Regions from separate parts of the Pseudarthrobacter sp. efr-133-R2A-89 genome, predicted to be linked through region 2. Evidence: riboswitches for the same ligand, from Rfam matches in the RefSeq annotation. Region 2 holds a riboswitch; each other region holds the start of a gene.
What was found. Region 2 has a riboswitch for S-adenosylmethionine ahead of QRM95_RS14090 (bifunctional o-acetylhomoserine/o-acetylserine sulfhydrylase). Riboswitches for the same ligand answer to the same signal wherever they lie in the genome.
Positions count from the first base shown of each region.

Region 1 (5,297 bases), on a different contig from region 2:
CTCCAGCCGGGATCCGACGCCGAAGCTCGCCCGGAGTGATCCGTTGGGCAGGCCCAGGCGCTTCAGCAGCGGGTGGGCGCAGAAGCGTCCGTCACGCAGGCCCACGCCGTGCTCCGCCGAGAGGTAGGCGGCCACCAGCCCGGCGTCGTAGCCTGCAACCGAGAAGTTGACCACGCCGATGGTGTCCGTTTCCGGATTGGTGTCCTTGAAGATCTGGTGGACGGTGACGCCGTCGATGCCCTGGAGGCCCTCCACCAGGAAGGAACGGATGGCGGATTCGTGGGCGTGCCACCGGGCCTGGTCCAGTTCGGCGATCACCTGGGTGGCGCGGGCCAGGGTGGCTGCGCCGAGCACGTTGGGTGAGCCGCCCTCGTGGCGGGCCGGTCCGGTGGCCCAGCTGACGCCGTCGAGCCTTGCTTCCTTGACGGCACCGCCCCCGGCCAGGTGGGGAACGCCGGCGTCCAGCCAGTCCGCACGTCCCACCAGGACGCCTGCGCCGAACGGAGCGTAGAGCTTGTGTCCGGAGAAGGCGAGATAGTCGACGTCGTCAGCGCTGATGTCCACCCGGCGGTGCGGCGCAAGCTGGGCGGCGTCCACCACGATCCGTGCGCCGTACTGGTGCGCCAGTGTAGCCAAGGCCCGGATGGGGAGGATCTCGCCGGTGACGTTGGAGGCGCCGGTGACGGCCAGCAGGCTGACCCCGCCCTGCTCCAGTTCAGCGCGGACTGCCTCCAGTGTGCCGCTGATGGTGTCCGCGGCGACGATGCTGCGGTGCGGGACACCCTGCCAGGGCAGGAGGTTGGCGTGGTGTTCGATGTCCAGGTAGAGCACGTCCCCGGCGGGGCGGCCGCCCGCCAGCGGCAGGCAGCCGGCCAGCAGGTTCAGGGAGTCGGTGGTGTTACGGGTGAAGATGACCGAATCATCGGGGCGGCCTCCGACGAAGTCCCGGACAATGTTGCGCGCGTTTTCGTACACGGAGGTGCTGATCTGGGATGCGTACCCGGCGCCCCGGTGGACACTGGCGTAATACGGGAGGATCTCGTTCAGGTACGCGGACACCACTGACAGTGCCGGGGCAGAAGCGCCGTAGTCGAGGTTTGCGTAGCGGACGTGGCCGCCGGAGATCAGCGGCGCCTGGATCTCGGCGCCGGTGACTGCAGCGAGGGGCCGGCCGGCAATGGCCTGGCGCGGATCCGGCGCGGCGGTGTTGGCGGTGGCGGACTGGGGGGAGACGGTGGCAGTTGTCACAGAGACCTCACTTGGATACAGGACTCCGGCATAGTGGAATCCGCGCTTGCCGTATCCGCTCCGGACCGGCCTGGTCGTCACCCGGGGCACCCCACCGCGAATGGAGGGTTGCCGGCCAGCAAACCGGGGTTTTGCGCTGGCACTCGTGACCTGGATAAAAGCGTAGAACATGGAATGGGCAGGACTGAAGCCGCGGCAATTGTTAAGGCTTTTGTTACGTCCTGCCGAAGAAACGGCCGCGGACGCCCCCCAAAGGAGGCGTCCGGCGTCGTATTCTTCGATTTTTCTGCGGTCAGGGAGCCTGTTGCAGCAGGTCGTCGAGGTCCGGGTTCAGCCGGTGGAGCACCTCTGAATGCAAGATCGAGTTCGTTGCCAGGGCATTGCCGCCGAACGGTCCGTCTTCGCCTTCGAGGGACGTGAAGCGGCCGCCTGCCTCCACCACGATCGGCACGAGGGCAGCCATGTCGTACAAGTTCAGCTCGGGTTCGCAGGCGATGTCCACCGAGCCCTCGGCCACCATGCAGTAGGACCAGAAGTCCCCGTACGCCCGGGTCCGCCACACGTCCTCCGTCAGGCCCAGGAAGTCGTCAAGGTTTCCGCGTTCCTTCCAGCCGCCCAGGCTGGAGTAGGAGAGGGAGGCGTCGGCCAGGTTGGAGACGTTGGAGACCCGGAGCCGCGTAGCGGCGGCCAGGGACCTGCCCATGTACGCCCCCATGCCTTTGGCAGCCCACCAGCGCTTGCCCAATGCCGGTGCGCTGACGACGCCGACCACCGGCTCGCCCTCGTCCACGAGGGCGATCAGCGTGGCCCAGACCGGGACGCCGCGGACGAAGTTCTTGGTCCCGTCGATGGGATCGATGATCCAGCGCCGTGAGCCGTGGCCGGTGCTGCCGAATTCCTCACCCAGGACGGCATCGCGGGGCCGGGAGCGGGAGAGCTGGCCACGGATGGCCTCCTCGGCCGCCTTGTCGGCGTCGGTGACCGGCGTCAGGTCCGGCTTGGTCTCGACGTGGAGGTCCAGGGCCTTGAACCGGCTCATCGTCTGGTCGTCCACGGAGTCGGCCAGGACGTGGGCCAGGCGCAGGTCATCGTTGTAACTCGAAGCGGGTTGGATCATGGTTCCAAACTACCGTCTGCGGGCGTTTCTGCCGGGAGAACGCGTCAGTTGACGCTGCCAAGCTCCTTCGTTTCCTGTGCTTCCATCCTAGGATCGGCGCCGAGCAGCCGCCGCAGGGACGCCAGGCGGGCGGCGCCGGTGGGGCCGGCGTGTCCGCCGTCCACCCACTCGTCCAGCCCGCAGTTGACCGCCGTTGCCGTGTGCTTGCAGCCGCGTTCGCAGTTTTCGATGCCGGGGGAGAGATCCGGGAACGAGCGCAGGATCCTGTCCGGATCCACATGCGCCAAGCCAAAGGACCGGATCCCCGGGGTGTCGATGATCCAGCTGCCGGGCGGCGCGTCCGCCAGCCGAAGTGCCAGCGCGGACGACGACGTGTGCCGGCCGCGCCCGGTGACGGCGTTGACGCCGCCGGTGGCGCGCTCGGCACCCGTCAGTGCGTTCACCATGGTGGATTTGCCCACCCCGGAATGCCCCAGCATCACGGTGACGGTACCGTCGAGGTGCGCGCGGAGGGCGGCCACCGCGGCGCTGTCCAGCCGGGCCGAGAGGCCGTCGTCGGACCGCGCGTCGATCCCGGAGGCCTGTGCGTCGGCGGTCTTGCTGATGATGACCGGGAAGTCCAGGTGCGTGTAATTGGAGAGGAGCTCGGCGGGGTCCTTGACGTCGGCCTTGGTTACCAGCAGGATCGGCGCGATCCCGGCGTCGTAAGCCGCCACCAGGGCGCGGTCGATGAAGCCGGTGCGGGGCTCGGGGTTGGCAGCCGCCACAACGATGACCAGTTGGTCCGCGTTGGCCACCACAGCACGCTCCACGGGGTCGGTATCGTCGGCGCTGCGGCGAAGGAGCGTGCGGCGGTCCTGGATTTTCACCAACCGGGCCAGCGTGTCCGGGGCTCCCGAGACGTCCCCCACCAGTGAGACGAAGTCGCCGGCCACCACGGGATTGCGGCGAAGCTCGCGGGCCCGCGCAGCGATGACCACGCGCTCGTTGTCCGAGTCCTCACCCACCACCGCGGTGTACCGGCCACGGTCCACCGTGATGATCCGGCCGGTCACAGCGTCATCGTGGCTGGGGCGGTCTTTGGTGCGGGGCCTGGAGCCTTTCTTGCTCGGGCGGATCCTGACGTCAGATTCGTCCCAGGAATCAGTGCTCCGCGCCACTGCCGCGCCCTTCCGGTCCGGCAGCGGACGTGCCCTCCTGGGCCAGCATGCCCGCCCACAGCTGTGGGAAGTCGGGCATGGTCTTGGCTGTGGTGGCAATATCCTCCACCTGGACGCCCGGTACTGCCAGTCCCAGGATTGCCCCGGCCGTGGCCATCCGGTGGTCCGCGTAGCTGTGCACGACGCCGGCGTGCAGCCGTGCGGGGCGGATGAGCAGCCCGTCCGGGGTTTCCTCGGCGTCCCCGCCGAGCCGGTTGATCTCGGCCACCAGGGCGGCCAGCCTGTCGGTTTCGTGTCCTCGCAGGTGCGCAATCCCGGTGAGCCGGGAGGGCTCCGAGGCCAGGGCACACAACGCAGCGACGGTGGGGGCGAGTTCGCTGGTGTCCGCGAAGTCGCCACCCTTGATCTCCGGACCGCCGGTGACGGTCAGGACGCCGCCGGCCAACGTGACCGTGGCGCCCATGCTGGTGAGGATGTTGCGCCACAGGTCGCCCACCTGCTGGGTTTCCGCCGGCCAGTTGGGGATCCGGACCGTTCCCCGGGAGGCGAGGGCCGCCGCCAGGAACGGGCCCGCGTTGGAAAGGTCCTGTTCGATCCGCTGGTCGAAGGCACGGATGGGTCCGGGCGCCACCACCCAGTGGTTGGGCACGGAATCGTCCACGGACACGCCTGCGCCGCGCAGGACCGCGATCGTCATGTTGATGTGGTCCAGGCTTGGTACCGGTTTGCCCACGTGCTCAAGATGCAGGCCGTCGTCGAACCGGGCCCCCACGAGCAGGAGGGCGGAGACGAACTGGGACGAAGCGCTGGCATCAATCACCAAGTGGCCGCCGCGGACGGAGCCTTTGCCCGCCACGGCGAACGGGAGGGACGACGGGGCGCTGCCGTCTTCGGCTGAGACACCCACACCCAGGGCCTTGAGGGCTTCGATAATGGTCCCCATGGGACGCTTGCGTGCGTGCGGGTCGCCGTCGAACACGCTGGCCCCGTTGCGCAGCGCCGCGAGCGGCGGAACGAACCGCATCACCGTACCGGCCAGCCCGCAGTCGATCCTGGCCTCTGTCGCCGGCGCGGATGCGGGCAACGGAACCACTTCGAGGTCAGGGCCGAAGGTTCCGTCGCCCGGGACCTCCGTGATCGTGGCGCCAAGCTGCCGCAGCGCATCAATCATCAGCGCGGAATCCCTGGAATGCAGGGGCGCCCGCAACTTGGACGGCCCATCCGCCAATGCCGCCAGAACGAGGTACCTGTTGGTCAGGGACTTCGAGCCGGGCACCGTGACGGTGGCATTGACGGGCCGGGAAGCGAAAGGCGCGTCCCAGTGCTGGACAGGTGTTCCGGAAGCGTCCCGGGCGGCAGTTGCTGCGGTCATTCGTGCTTAGGCTCCCGTGGCGTGGTCGACGGCGCGGCGGACAGCCTTGTCCGCCTTGTGCAGCTTCTTGTTCGTGGTCTCGCGCGCATCGGCGGCCAGGTGCGAGGCGTTCCGGCGGGCACCTGCGGCAAGGTGCTCGGCGCGCCAGGCCAGTCCCGGCTTTCCTGCGGTGTCCACCGAGGCGAGCAGCGCACCGCCGCTGAGGGACAGGTTCTTGAGGAGCTGGTTGCGGCGGGTCTCGCGACCTTCCTTGCTGCTGATGTCCGCGCTGCGCCACTCAACGAACGTGTTGAGCAGGGACACCACCGTCAGCAGCGATGCGGAGAGCCTGGAGAACTTTCCAAGGCCGAACAGGACGCCGGCGCCCACCTGGGTACCGCCGATAACACGCGCGAGCGTC
Region 1 is NZ_JARVSE010000005.1:45,672-50,968, forward strand. Features, by position in the region: gene QRM95_RS09420 (aminotransferase class V-fold PLP-dependent enzyme) at 1-1,248, opposite strand, end outside; SAM riboswitch class IV at 1,286-1,399, opposite strand; gene hisN (histidinol-phosphatase) at 1,541-2,365, opposite strand; gene rsgA (ribosome small subunit-dependent GTPase A) at 2,410-3,525, opposite strand; gene aroA (3-phosphoshikimate 1-carboxyvinyltransferase) at 3,509-4,897, opposite strand; gene QRM95_RS09440 (DoxX family protein) at 4,904-5,297, opposite strand, start outside.
Region 1: another riboswitch for S-adenosylmethionine. It lies ahead of QRM95_RS09420 (aminotransferase class V-fold PLP-dependent enzyme); the one in region 2 lies ahead of QRM95_RS14090 (bifunctional o-acetylhomoserine/o-acetylserine sulfhydrylase).

Region 2 (5,297 bases):
TGCTCGCCAGCCGCGCCCGGATCTCGTACGTTCTGGCAGATTCGTCCAAGGTTGGCGTCCGGGCCTTCGCCACCATGGACGGTTACGACTTCACCCGGCTCATCACTGATTCCGGCATTTCTGCGCACGACAAGGCGGCCTTCGAAGCCCGGGGTACGGAAGTAATTATCGCGCCTGCCTAACGCCCGGCAGCTGGTGCCAGCGTGGCCCGTGCGCCCTCTGGTGTGCTGCCTGGCTCCTTGGTGTTGCCCCGGCTTATGGTTCCCTACGGCCGCTCCATCAGCCCGGATCCAGAAACTGAGGGCAAGATGGGAACATGCTGGTTCCCTCCCGCCGTCGCCTGCGGCTCGAAGTCTGGATCGTTCTGGGCCTGTCACTCGGCCAATCGGCTGTGTACTCCGTGGTGCAGCTGCTCGATAAGATGACCCGTGCGCCGCTGGCGGAGGGCACTTCCACGCTGAACCGGTCGCAGAGTACGCGGGAGTACTTCGACCTGACCTACCAGTTGCTGGACATCATCTTTGCGCTGGTTCCCGTGCTGCTGGTCCTCTACTTCCTCACGGACCAGCGCCAGGCCGCGCCGGGCGACGCCGGTCCATCAGGTTCGGCATTCCGGAAGCTTGGGTTCAACTTTGCGCGGCCCGGAAGGGACCTGCTGCAGGGCCTGGGGCTGGCGGCCCTGATCGGGATCCCGTCGCTGGGGCTGTACGCCGCCGGCCGTGCGTTGGGAATCACGACGGCGATCATTCCCAGTGCGCTCGACGCCTACTGGTGGACGGTGCCTGTCCTGATCCTGTCCGCAATCAGGCACGCCGTCCTGGAAGAAGTCATTGTGGTGGGCTACCTCTTGGACCGCTTCGGCAAGTCCGGTTGGAGCACGCCTCTCGCTATCGCTGTCAGTTCCCTGCTCCGCGGCAGCTATCACCTCTACCAGGGTTTTGGGCCATTTATCGGCAACGCGATCATGGGGGTGGTCTTCGCCTGGCTGTACACCCGAACCCGCCGCGTCATGCCGCTGGTCATCGCCCACGCGCTGCTGGACATCGTGGCGTTCGTCGGTTTCAGTCTCTTTGGCAAGGCCGTGGGGTTGGGGTAGGAGTGGTGAATTAGCCTCGGCGGCTCAACCCGTACATGTGCTGTCACATCAGCGACAACAGCAAGGGCCACTGTGCTTGCGGGTCTGGTGGCAACACGAAGGGTTTCGCGTAGAAGTCGTCCCAGAGGGCATCAGTCGCGCAAAGCTCGTCGGGATCCAGCAGGTTGTTTCCGTCAGGCTCCTCCGTTTCCGGATCCTCCGTCTCCGGAGCCGGCCACGCTTGAACTTCGGCACGTGGCAGGGTTCCTGGTGGCCAGTGGGTTGGTTGGGGGTCGTGGTGTTCGGGTTGGTAGTGGCGGCCGGTGGGTGAGGTCCAGCCGGGTGGTTCATTCCGTGTGGCCGGGTCGGGGGTCCAGGGCCGGGCGTGTTTGAGCCTATGGTGCCTCGGGCAGAGCTGGGCCAGGTTCCGGGCATCGGTGGTGCCGCCGTGGTGCCAGGGGTTGAGGTGGTCGGTGTCGTTGTCGGGGGTGTGGTTGGTGCAGCCGGGGAAGGTGCATGTGCGGTCCCGCAGCCGGATCCATTGTTTGATGGTTTCGGGGAGCCGGTAGCGGGTGCGGCCGATTTCCAGGGGCGCCCCGTCGCGGGGGTCGACCAGGACCCGGTAGAACGTTTCCGCCCCGCCGGCGACGAGCCTCCGTGCCATGGACGCCGGGACCGGCCCGAATCCGTCCAGCACCGCGGGTTCCTCGGTGAGGCCGAGCAGTGAGAACACCGGGACCGTGACCAGGACGTCGGCCCGGGGTGTGGGGATCTTGCCGATGTCAGTGGCAGCGCATCCCGGACCTGCGTCATTAGCGGCACCAGCAGCCGCGGCGGCGGGCTCGGTGTCAGCGGCCGCGGCGGCGGTGGTGGTGGTGGGCTGCAGCCCGGCGCCGAGGAGGAGGGACGCGGCGACGTCGGCGCGGAGCTGGGTGAGGGTGCGGGGCTCATCGGGGCGTTGGAGGCCGCGGGCGGTGGCGGTGCTGCGGTTCCAGATCGCGCACGCGGTGTCCCCGGGCAGGTAGAGCGAGAGCCAGGCCATCCCGTCGCGGTCCGGGGCGTAGTCCATCCGCCGGTCCGCCACCCCCTTCACATGCCGTTTCTCCAAGGACTCGGGGTGGTGGCGTTCCCGCCAGGCCCGGACCTTCGCCCGGAACCGGGACGGGACAAGGTCGCCGGGCGCGGCGCCCCGGGCCGGGGGGGTGTCGGGGTCGAAGAAATGCGCCACCAGGCCGGCGGCAGAGTCGGGGGTGAGTCCTTCGGTTTCGTCGGCGACGATCCGGGCGTGCTGCCAGGACACCCCACCCGTGGACAGGGTTTCGAACACTGGTGGCAGTGAACAGACCCGCCGGGACTGCTCCACCAGCGCCCCGGCCGCCCCCGAGCTGATGGTGAGGATCCCGGCGATCTCCTCCACCGCGGACATCTCCGCGTAGGTGCGCTCATCCACCGGGGCGTCCGGCGGCAGCAGAGCATGCTGGATGTCAACGGCATCCGCCACGTCTTGGGCTTTCACCGCCGCGAGCTGAGCTTCCAATCTGGCCACCAGCTCCAGCCGCTCCAGGCGCAGCCCATACCGCCGCTGCACCACGTCCACTTCAGCACCAACATCGGCGCCGGAACAAAGCGCAGCATCCTCCAGAACCAGCCCGCACAGCGCAGCAACAGAGGCAGAAACACCCTCCATCACCACCGCCAGATCCGCAACGATTCCCATAAAGAAATCATCCAACCAGGGTCCGACATTTATGGAAGAGGCTTGTGGTTCAGCGCCCTTCCGAATAATTCAGCGATCCTCCCCGGGGACGCTTAAATGAATTCGGCCGCCATCGGGTGGTGACGCCGTTGTCACCACCCGATGGCGGCCGAAGCTCTTTGGGCGCAGGTACCTACGGCCCCTCTCCGGAAACAAGCCGGAGAGCGGGAGGGGTAATCAGATCGTGACGGCCCCGTTGGCGGTTTCAAAAGTGACGGACAGAATGCCGGGAGTGCCGTGCGGGGCTACCCACTCGACCGCAACGTCCTCAAGCGGCTTCTCCACCGGCTCGCCCAGCCACTCGGTCACCCGCGACGCGGAGCCGGCAATGGTCAGGCAGCTCATTTTGAGGTTGCTCTCGTAGGCGTTGGAGGGGTGCAGGGACGGGTCGCCTTCCCATTTGAGCATGTAGGGGACCTGGGGGTCCGCAATTAGGCCCAGGATGCCAATCTGCTTCCACACGAGCTCGCGGCCGTCCGGGAACTTGCGGTTGCCGTTCACGGCAGCTCGGCCCAGGCGTTCCTCGAACGGGGCCAGGTCGTCAACTTCGACACACCAGCCCATCCAGCCGCCGCCCGCAGCGGACCGGGCACGGACTGCCTGTCCGAACGGTGCCTTGTCCGAAGCAGGGTGGTCCAGTACCTCCACAACTTCGAGGTATTTGTGCCCGGCGAGGGGGATGATCATATTCCGGGTGCCGAACCGGGGGTGGACCCCGCCCTTCACTGCCTCAACGCCGAGGGCAGTTGAAATACGTTCGGTAGTGGCCGCGAGGCCATCGTGTTCACAGGCGTAAGAGACGTGATCCATGCGCATGGCAACATCTTGGCACTTTGTGATCGGGCTCTCAGCTAAGGATACCCTTACTGGAATCGTGGCTGTTCGGGCCGTCCCCCGCCCGTCAGCTGCGACCCTCGCGGGCCGCGCGGCGCGCACGCCGCGGCAAGACCATGTTCGTCACAATGCTGTCCCGGCCGGAGCGATCTTCCTACACTGGGCGCAGGTCATGAGTGCCAGCGCCAAGCCCCGGCTCGCTGGCCGGCAACCCTCCATCCGCGGTGGGGTGCCCCGGGTGAGGACCAGGCTGTCCGGCAATTGCCGGAAGCAAGCGCGGCCCGTGGTGCTCCCAGCATGCCGGGCCCATGTCATAGGAGACTGAGATGTCCAACGGATGGTCCTTCGAAACCCGCCAGATCCATGCCGGCCAGGAGCCTGACAGCGCCACCGGAGCCCGGGCCCTGCCCATCTACCAGACCACGTCCTTCGTGTTCCCAAGCGCCGAGAGCGCAGCCAACCGTTTTGCCCTGGCCGAACTGGCGCCGATCTACACCCGCATCGGCAACCCCACCCAGGACGCGGTGGAGCAGCGGATCGCCAGCCTCGAAGGCGGCCTGGCGGCTTTGCTGCTGAGCTCGGGGCAGGCTGCGGAGACCTTCGCCGTCCTGAATATCGCCGAGGCCGGGGACCACATCGTGGCAAGCCCCAGCCTGTACGGCGGCACTTACAACCTGTTCGCCCACACCTTGAAGAAGTTCGGCATCGCCGTCACCTTCGTGGAAGATCCGGACAACCTGGACCAGTGGCGCGATGCGGTGCAGCCTAACACCAAACTGTTCTTTGGCGAGGTGGTCTCCAACCCGCGCCAGGACGTCCTGGACATCGAAGGCATCTCCCAGGTGGCCCACGACGCCGGCGTTCCCCTGATCGTGGACAACACCCTGTCCACGCCCTACCTGATCCGGCCGCTGGAGTGGGGTGCGGACATCGTGATCCACTCCGCCACCAAATACCTGGGCGGCCATGGCTCGGCCATTGCCGGCGTCATCGTCGACTCTGGCAAGTTCGATTTCGGCAAGGACCCCGGCCGGTTCCCCGGTTTCAACACCCCGGATCCCACCTACAACGGGCTGGTCTACGCCCGGGATCTTGGCGAGGGCGGCGCACTGGGCGCCAACCTTTCCTACATCCTCAAAGCCCGTGTCCAGTTGTTGCGGGACCTCGGCTCGGCGGTTTCGCCCTTCAACGCCTTCCTGATTTCGCAGGGCCTGGAAACGCTGAGCCTGCGGGTGGAACGGCACGTTTCCAACGCCACGGAGGTGGCGCGCTGGCTGGAGGGAAGGGACGACGTCGAATCGGTCGCCTACGCGGGGCTGCCGTCCAGCCCCTGGTACGAACGGGGCCGCAAGTACGGCCCCAAGGGGACCGGCGCGGTCGTCGCCTTCAACCTGGCCGGGGGCGCGGAGGCGGGCAAGCGCTTCGTCGACGCCCTGGAACTGCACTCCCACGTGGCCAACATCGGTGACGTCCGCTCGCTTGTCATCCACCCGGCGTCGACCACGCACAGCCAGCTCTCGCCCGAGCAGCAGGTGGTGGCCGGGGTCAATCCGGGGCTGGTCCGCTTGTCGGTGGGCCTGGAGCACATCGACGACATCCTGGCCGACCTGGAGGCCGGTTTCCGCGCGGCCA
Region 2 is NZ_JARVSE010000008.1:20,305-25,601, reverse strand. Features, by position in the region: gene QRM95_RS14110 (DeoR/GlpR family DNA-binding transcription regulator) at 1-182, shown strand, start outside; gene QRM95_RS14105 (CPBP family intramembrane glutamic endopeptidase) at 317-1,096, shown strand; gene QRM95_RS14100 (HNH endonuclease signature motif containing protein) at 1,140-2,792, opposite strand; gene QRM95_RS14095 (VOC family protein) at 3,009-3,647, opposite strand; SAM riboswitch class IV at 3,834-3,948, shown strand; gene QRM95_RS14090 (bifunctional o-acetylhomoserine/o-acetylserine sulfhydrylase) at 3,992-5,297, shown strand, end outside.

Region 3 (5,297 bases), on a different contig from region 2:
GCAGCCTTGATCGCCGTGCTGGTCCGCGCCCTGGTGGAATCAGCCGGCAGGGAATGGCGCGAGGGCGTGGACCCGGCGCCCGTGCCCACTGTCCTGCTGCGGATGGCCTCCTGGCAGGCCAGCAGTTCGGGACTCAGCGGCGAGCTCCTGGACTTTGGGAACTTCCGCCCGGCCCCGGCCGCGGACGTAGCCCGTTCCCTGGTGGACTACCTGGCACCTGTCCTACAGGCGCAGGGCGAACTGGCCTTGGCCCGGCAGGGCGTGGAGCACATCATCGCCCGCGGGACAGGGGCCGCCGAACAGCGCCGGGCCCGCGACAGGGCGCTGGCCGGACCGCCTCCCGAGGATATGGGTTTCGGGGCAGTGGTCCGGCACGCCGTTGACGTCACCATGCGCGGCGCCCTGGATCTTTCCGACGTGGAAGACACTCCGGAACTCCTGCGGGTCCGCCAGGCCTGACGCCTTAGATCTGCTTCAGGGCCTGTTCCAGGTCGCGGATGAGGTCGTCCGCGTCCTCGAGCCCCACGGACAGCCGGACCACGCCGTCGCTCAAGCCAATGGCGGCCCGCCCCTCCGGCCCCATGGCGCGGTGCGTGGTGGTGGCGGGGTGTGTGATCAGGGACTTCGAATCGCCGAGGTTGTTGGAGATGTCGATGATCCGCAGGCCGTCCAACAGGGCGAAGGCGGCCTCCTTGCCGGAGCGCCCGCCCGAGGGCGCCAGCTCAAGGGTGAGGACCGTGCCGCCGGCACTCATCTGCTTCGCCGCCAGCTCATACTGCGGGTGCGATTTCAGCAGCGGGTACTTCACCCAGCTCACGGCAGGCTGCTCCTCGAGCCACTCGGCGAGCCGCAGGGCGGTGGCCGAGGAGTGCCGGACGCGCAGGCTCATGGTTTCCAGGCCCTTGGTCAGGACCCAGGCGTTGAACGCCGAAAGGGCCGGACCGGTGTGGCGCATCAGCTGCTTGACCGGGCCGTCGATGAACTCCTTGGTGCCAAGGATGGCGCCGCCCAGGACCCGGCCCTGCCCGTCGATGTGCTTGGTGCCGGAGTACACGATGACGTCCGCGCCGAGGTCCCCGCAGCGCTGCAGCAGGGGAGTGGCGAAGACGTTGTCCGCAACTACCTTGGCGCCGGCGGCGTGGGCCAGCTCGCTCACCGCCGCGATGTCCACGATTTCCTGCATCGGGTTGGACGGGGATTCGAAGAAGACGGCGGTGGTGGGCTTGGACAGGGCCTCGCGCCACTGGTCCAGGTCCGGGCCGTCGACGAAGACCGTTTCCACGCCCCACCGCGGCAGGATCTCGTTCAGGATCACGAAGCACGACCCGAAGAGTGACCGGGCGGCCACCACACGGTCACCGGCCGCGAGCAGCGCGCCCAAAGCGGTGAACACCGCGGACATGCCCGACGCCGTCGCGAAGCAGGCCTCGGTGCCTTCCAGCAGCCTGAGCCGTTCCTGGAAGGTGGCCACGGACGGGTTGCCGTAGCGCGAGTACACGAAGCGCTCGTCCTCGCCGGTGAAGGCGCGTTCGGCTGCGGCCGCGGATTCGTAGACGAACCCGGAATTCAGGAAGATGGCCTCGGAGGTTTCCTGGAAGTTGGTGCGGTCCAGCCCGCCGCGGACGGCCTGGGTGTCGGGGTTCCAGCCGGGGGCGTCTTGATTGAAGGTCACTTAGTTCTTTCCGAGGTTGGTGGGCAGGCCGCGGTTCTTCCAGCCGTTGACGGTCCGTTCGCCGTAGCGGTCAGGTTCCCCCTCGAAGCCCTCCAGGACGTTGTAGGAAGTGAAGCCGGCCTGGGTGGCCGCCACGGCCGCGGCGATGGATCGCTGGCCCGAGCGGCACAGGAACACCAGCTCCGCGCCGGGGTCCTCGGGCGCCTGCTCCTTGAGGTCCTTCACGAAATCGGGGTTGGGGATGCCGCCGGGGAAGGTCCACTGGATGAAGAGGGGATCGTTGTCCGTTGCCTTCGTATCCGGAATGCCGATGTGGGCCCATTCGCCCTCGGTGCGGACGTCCACCAGGATGGCGCCCTGCTCCAGCTTGGCCCAGGCTTCCTGCGGCGTCAGGTCTCCCGCGTAGCTCATGCGTGGCCCTCGCCGTCGAACTCGCCTTCCAGGTCGTCAACGGCCGTGGCCACCGCGGCGTCTGCCGACGCGATGGCGGCCGGGAGGACAACGGCCTGGGCCACGATGACGCTGCTGCCGTTGAAAGTCGCCGCCGGGCTGCCGTGCAGGACATAACCGTCCGCAAGCGCAGCCGAGATCCGCTCGCAGAAGGAGCGGTCGTCCGGGCCTGTAATCAGGCGGTAGGACAATTTTTCGTCAGGGGCGGGTGCGTCAGACACGACGGATCTCCTTCTTTCACGCTTGCAGCTCGAATCGGTCGATATGCCAAGTATTCACCTGAGGCACCCCGCCGCGAGAGGAGGGTTGCCGACCGGCCAGTCAGGGCTTAACACCGGTACTCATTACTCCCCAAAAACGTAACACCTGCGCCGCCAAGCCGCACGGCCGCCGTCGTCATGTTCCGTAATTGAGAGCCCGCGACCACCGCGTCACGGAAACCCGGCGGGGCCGCGGGACCGATAAAGTTTCTACCGGGGCGCCGCCCTGCCGTCACAGTGGGAGTACCGGGGGGTCTTGCCAGCATGCGAGCAGCAATATCGCACCACCAGGCTGGCCGTCGTCGTGCCCGTCACCGTTCCCTCGGGGCTTTCCTGGCCGCCGCCGTCGTCGTGCTTCTGGCGCTGCTGGCGCCCGCCGGTGCCGCGCAGGCGGCCTCCGCGGTACCGGACCAGGGCAAGCCCTGGCTGGGTGCCGTCCTTGAATGGGGTGAGGATACCGCCGCTGGATTCTCCGACCGGCTGGGGGCGAGCCCGGCAGTGTTTGGCCACGACATCGCTCTTCCGTTCCGCGACTCGGACCGGAACAACATTGAGGGCTTCCTGCAGCAGGCCGCGGCCAAGGGCGCCCACGCCATGCTCACCGTGAAGCCCACCGTGCCGCTGGACCAGATCGGCGTCTCCGAAGCGGAAGCCTTCGCCGGCAAGGTCCGCGACCTGACCTTCGGGTTCAAGGGCCGGCTGTTGGTCCGGTTTGCCCCGGACATGAACTCGAGCTGGGTGCCCTGGGGGCAGCAGCCGGGCGCCTACCGGGAAGCCTTCAAGGCGGTCGCGGCAGCGGTCAGGAAGGACGACGGCGGCCGGGCCGCCATGGTCTGGGCGCCGTACCTGGGCAAGGACTACCCCTTTGACCGGAGCCGGAATGCCCCGCAGCCGGGAAGTGACGGCTTCGCCCTCCTCGACACCAATGGCGACGGCGCCTGGAACGGCTCCGATGCCGCCTACGCCCCCTACTATCCGGGGGACGACGCCGTGGACTGGGTGGGCCTGACTGCCTACCATGACGACACCGCCGGCGGGGCTGCCGTCAACACCGTGCCGCGTGCCGGTGAACTCCAGGAGATGCTGACCGGCTCGGGCGGCGAGGACTTCTACAATGCCTATGCGGAGGCCCGCAAGAAGCCGTTCCTGCTCCAGACATCGGCGTTCTACAGCCCTGCTGCCGGCGGACCGCCGGAGGCGGATATCAAGACGGCCTGGTGGGACCAGGTGGTGGGTACCGCCACCTCGCCGGCTTTCGCCAGGACAGCAGCGGTGGTGTGGGACGAGCGCACCAGCACCAGGGATACCGGCGTGGCCAGCATCGACTGGCTGCTCACCGGAAATCCCGCAATCGCCAAAGCCGCGCTGGACCGGCTGAAGTCCTCCGCCGTGGTCACCGGGCCGGTCACCGACGTGGCCGCGGACGGATCGTATGTCCGGGCCAACACGCTGTCCGGGGCAGCGGTCTGGACCGTTGCCGTGGCGATGGCCATCCTCCTGGCGGCGCTGTGGCAGATTCCACGCCGGGTCAACGCCGCCACCGCGTGGAGCTACCAGGACCCGGGAAACAGGGACTCGCGCGTGGATTTGCTGCGCGGGATGGCCATTGTCTTCGTGGTGGTCAACCACCTGGGCCTGGTCTCGCTGTTCCAGCTGCTCACCCAGGAGGCCGTGGGCTTCGTTTCCGGTGCCGAACTCTTCGTGCTGTTCTCCGGCCTGGTGGTGGGCATGGTCTACGGGCCGAAGGCAAGGGCAGACTTCGGCAAGGTTGTGGACCTCACATCCCGCCGGGCGGGGAAGCTCTATGTGACCGCGCTGTCGGTGATGATCGGCGTCTTCCTCATTGCGCAGCTTCCGTTCTTCCACACCGAGGCCCTGACCACGTTCGTGGACCAGGGGACCGGCGGGGCCGGGCATAACGGTGCCGGCAGGACGTACGACCTCTACGCCGGGATGTCATCGCTGTTCCAGTTCCCGGTGCCGCCCCAGGTCCTGCCGGCCATCCTGCTGCTGCAGTTCGGGCCCTGGCAGTTCAACGTCATGGGCCTGTACGTGGTGCTTCTCCTGGTCAGCCCCCTGATCCTGGCGCTCCTGAACCGCGGAAAGGCCGTGTGGGTCCTGGCGGTATCGCTGGCGGTGTATGCCGTGGGAGCCGGAACCAGGTTCCGGATCCTGCCGTCCCAGTTCGAGGACTCGTTTCCGCTGCTGGTGTGGCAGGTGCTGTTCGTGCTGGGGCTGGTGGTGGGATACCACCGGCGCAGCATTATCGCGTGGTTGTCGGCACATGCCTGGGTGGTGGCAGCCTGCACGGTGGCCGCATTCGCCCTGGCCTTCCTCTCCTGGGGCAACCCCTACTTGGCCAACAACTACGACGTCCGGCTGGCGCTGATGCCGGACGCCACCTACCGGGCCATATATGACGCCCTCTTTGGCCGGACCTACCTGGCCCCGGGCCGCCTGCTCAATGTCGTCTTCCTGGTGGTGGCGGCGTATGCGTTCCTCAGCGCCTACTGGAAGCCGGTTGAGCGGGCCCTGGGCTGGTTCCTGATCCCGCTCGGCCGCGCAACGCTCTATGTCTTCATCATGCATGTGGTGCTGATCGCCGTCGTGGCCAATATCCCCGCACTCCAGCAGGAGAGTATCTTCCTCAACACCGTGGCATACGCCGTGGTGCTGGGCCTGCTGTGGGTGATGGTCCGCACCAGGTTCCTGTTCCGGATCATTCCCACCTAGGCCGCATCCCCACCTGGCCCATATGGCCCGGGGATGAAAAATGCTGCGGCACGGTGGGTGCCACAGCATTTACGTCATTGCCAGGCAGGGACTGGGAAGCCCCCGCAGCGTTTGTGTCCTAGACCAGCTCGGGATACGAGGACACGATGTAGTCGGCGGCAGCCGGCCCCTTCATGCGCAAG
Region 3 is NZ_JARVSE010000006.1:248,355-253,651, reverse strand. Features, by position in the region: gene QRM95_RS12820 (glutamate--cysteine ligase 2) at 1-459, shown strand, start outside; gene QRM95_RS12815 (O-succinylhomoserine sulfhydrylase) at 464-1,672, opposite strand; gene QRM95_RS12810 (rhodanese-like domain-containing protein) at 1,673-2,083, opposite strand; gene QRM95_RS12805 (DUF1737 domain-containing protein) at 2,080-2,343, opposite strand; SAM riboswitch class IV at 2,357-2,471, opposite strand; gene opgC (OpgC domain-containing protein) at 2,647-5,115, shown strand; gene QRM95_RS12795 (hypothetical protein) at 5,234-5,297, opposite strand, start outside.
Region 3: another riboswitch for S-adenosylmethionine. It lies ahead of QRM95_RS12805 (DUF1737 domain-containing protein); the one in region 2 lies ahead of QRM95_RS14090 (bifunctional o-acetylhomoserine/o-acetylserine sulfhydrylase).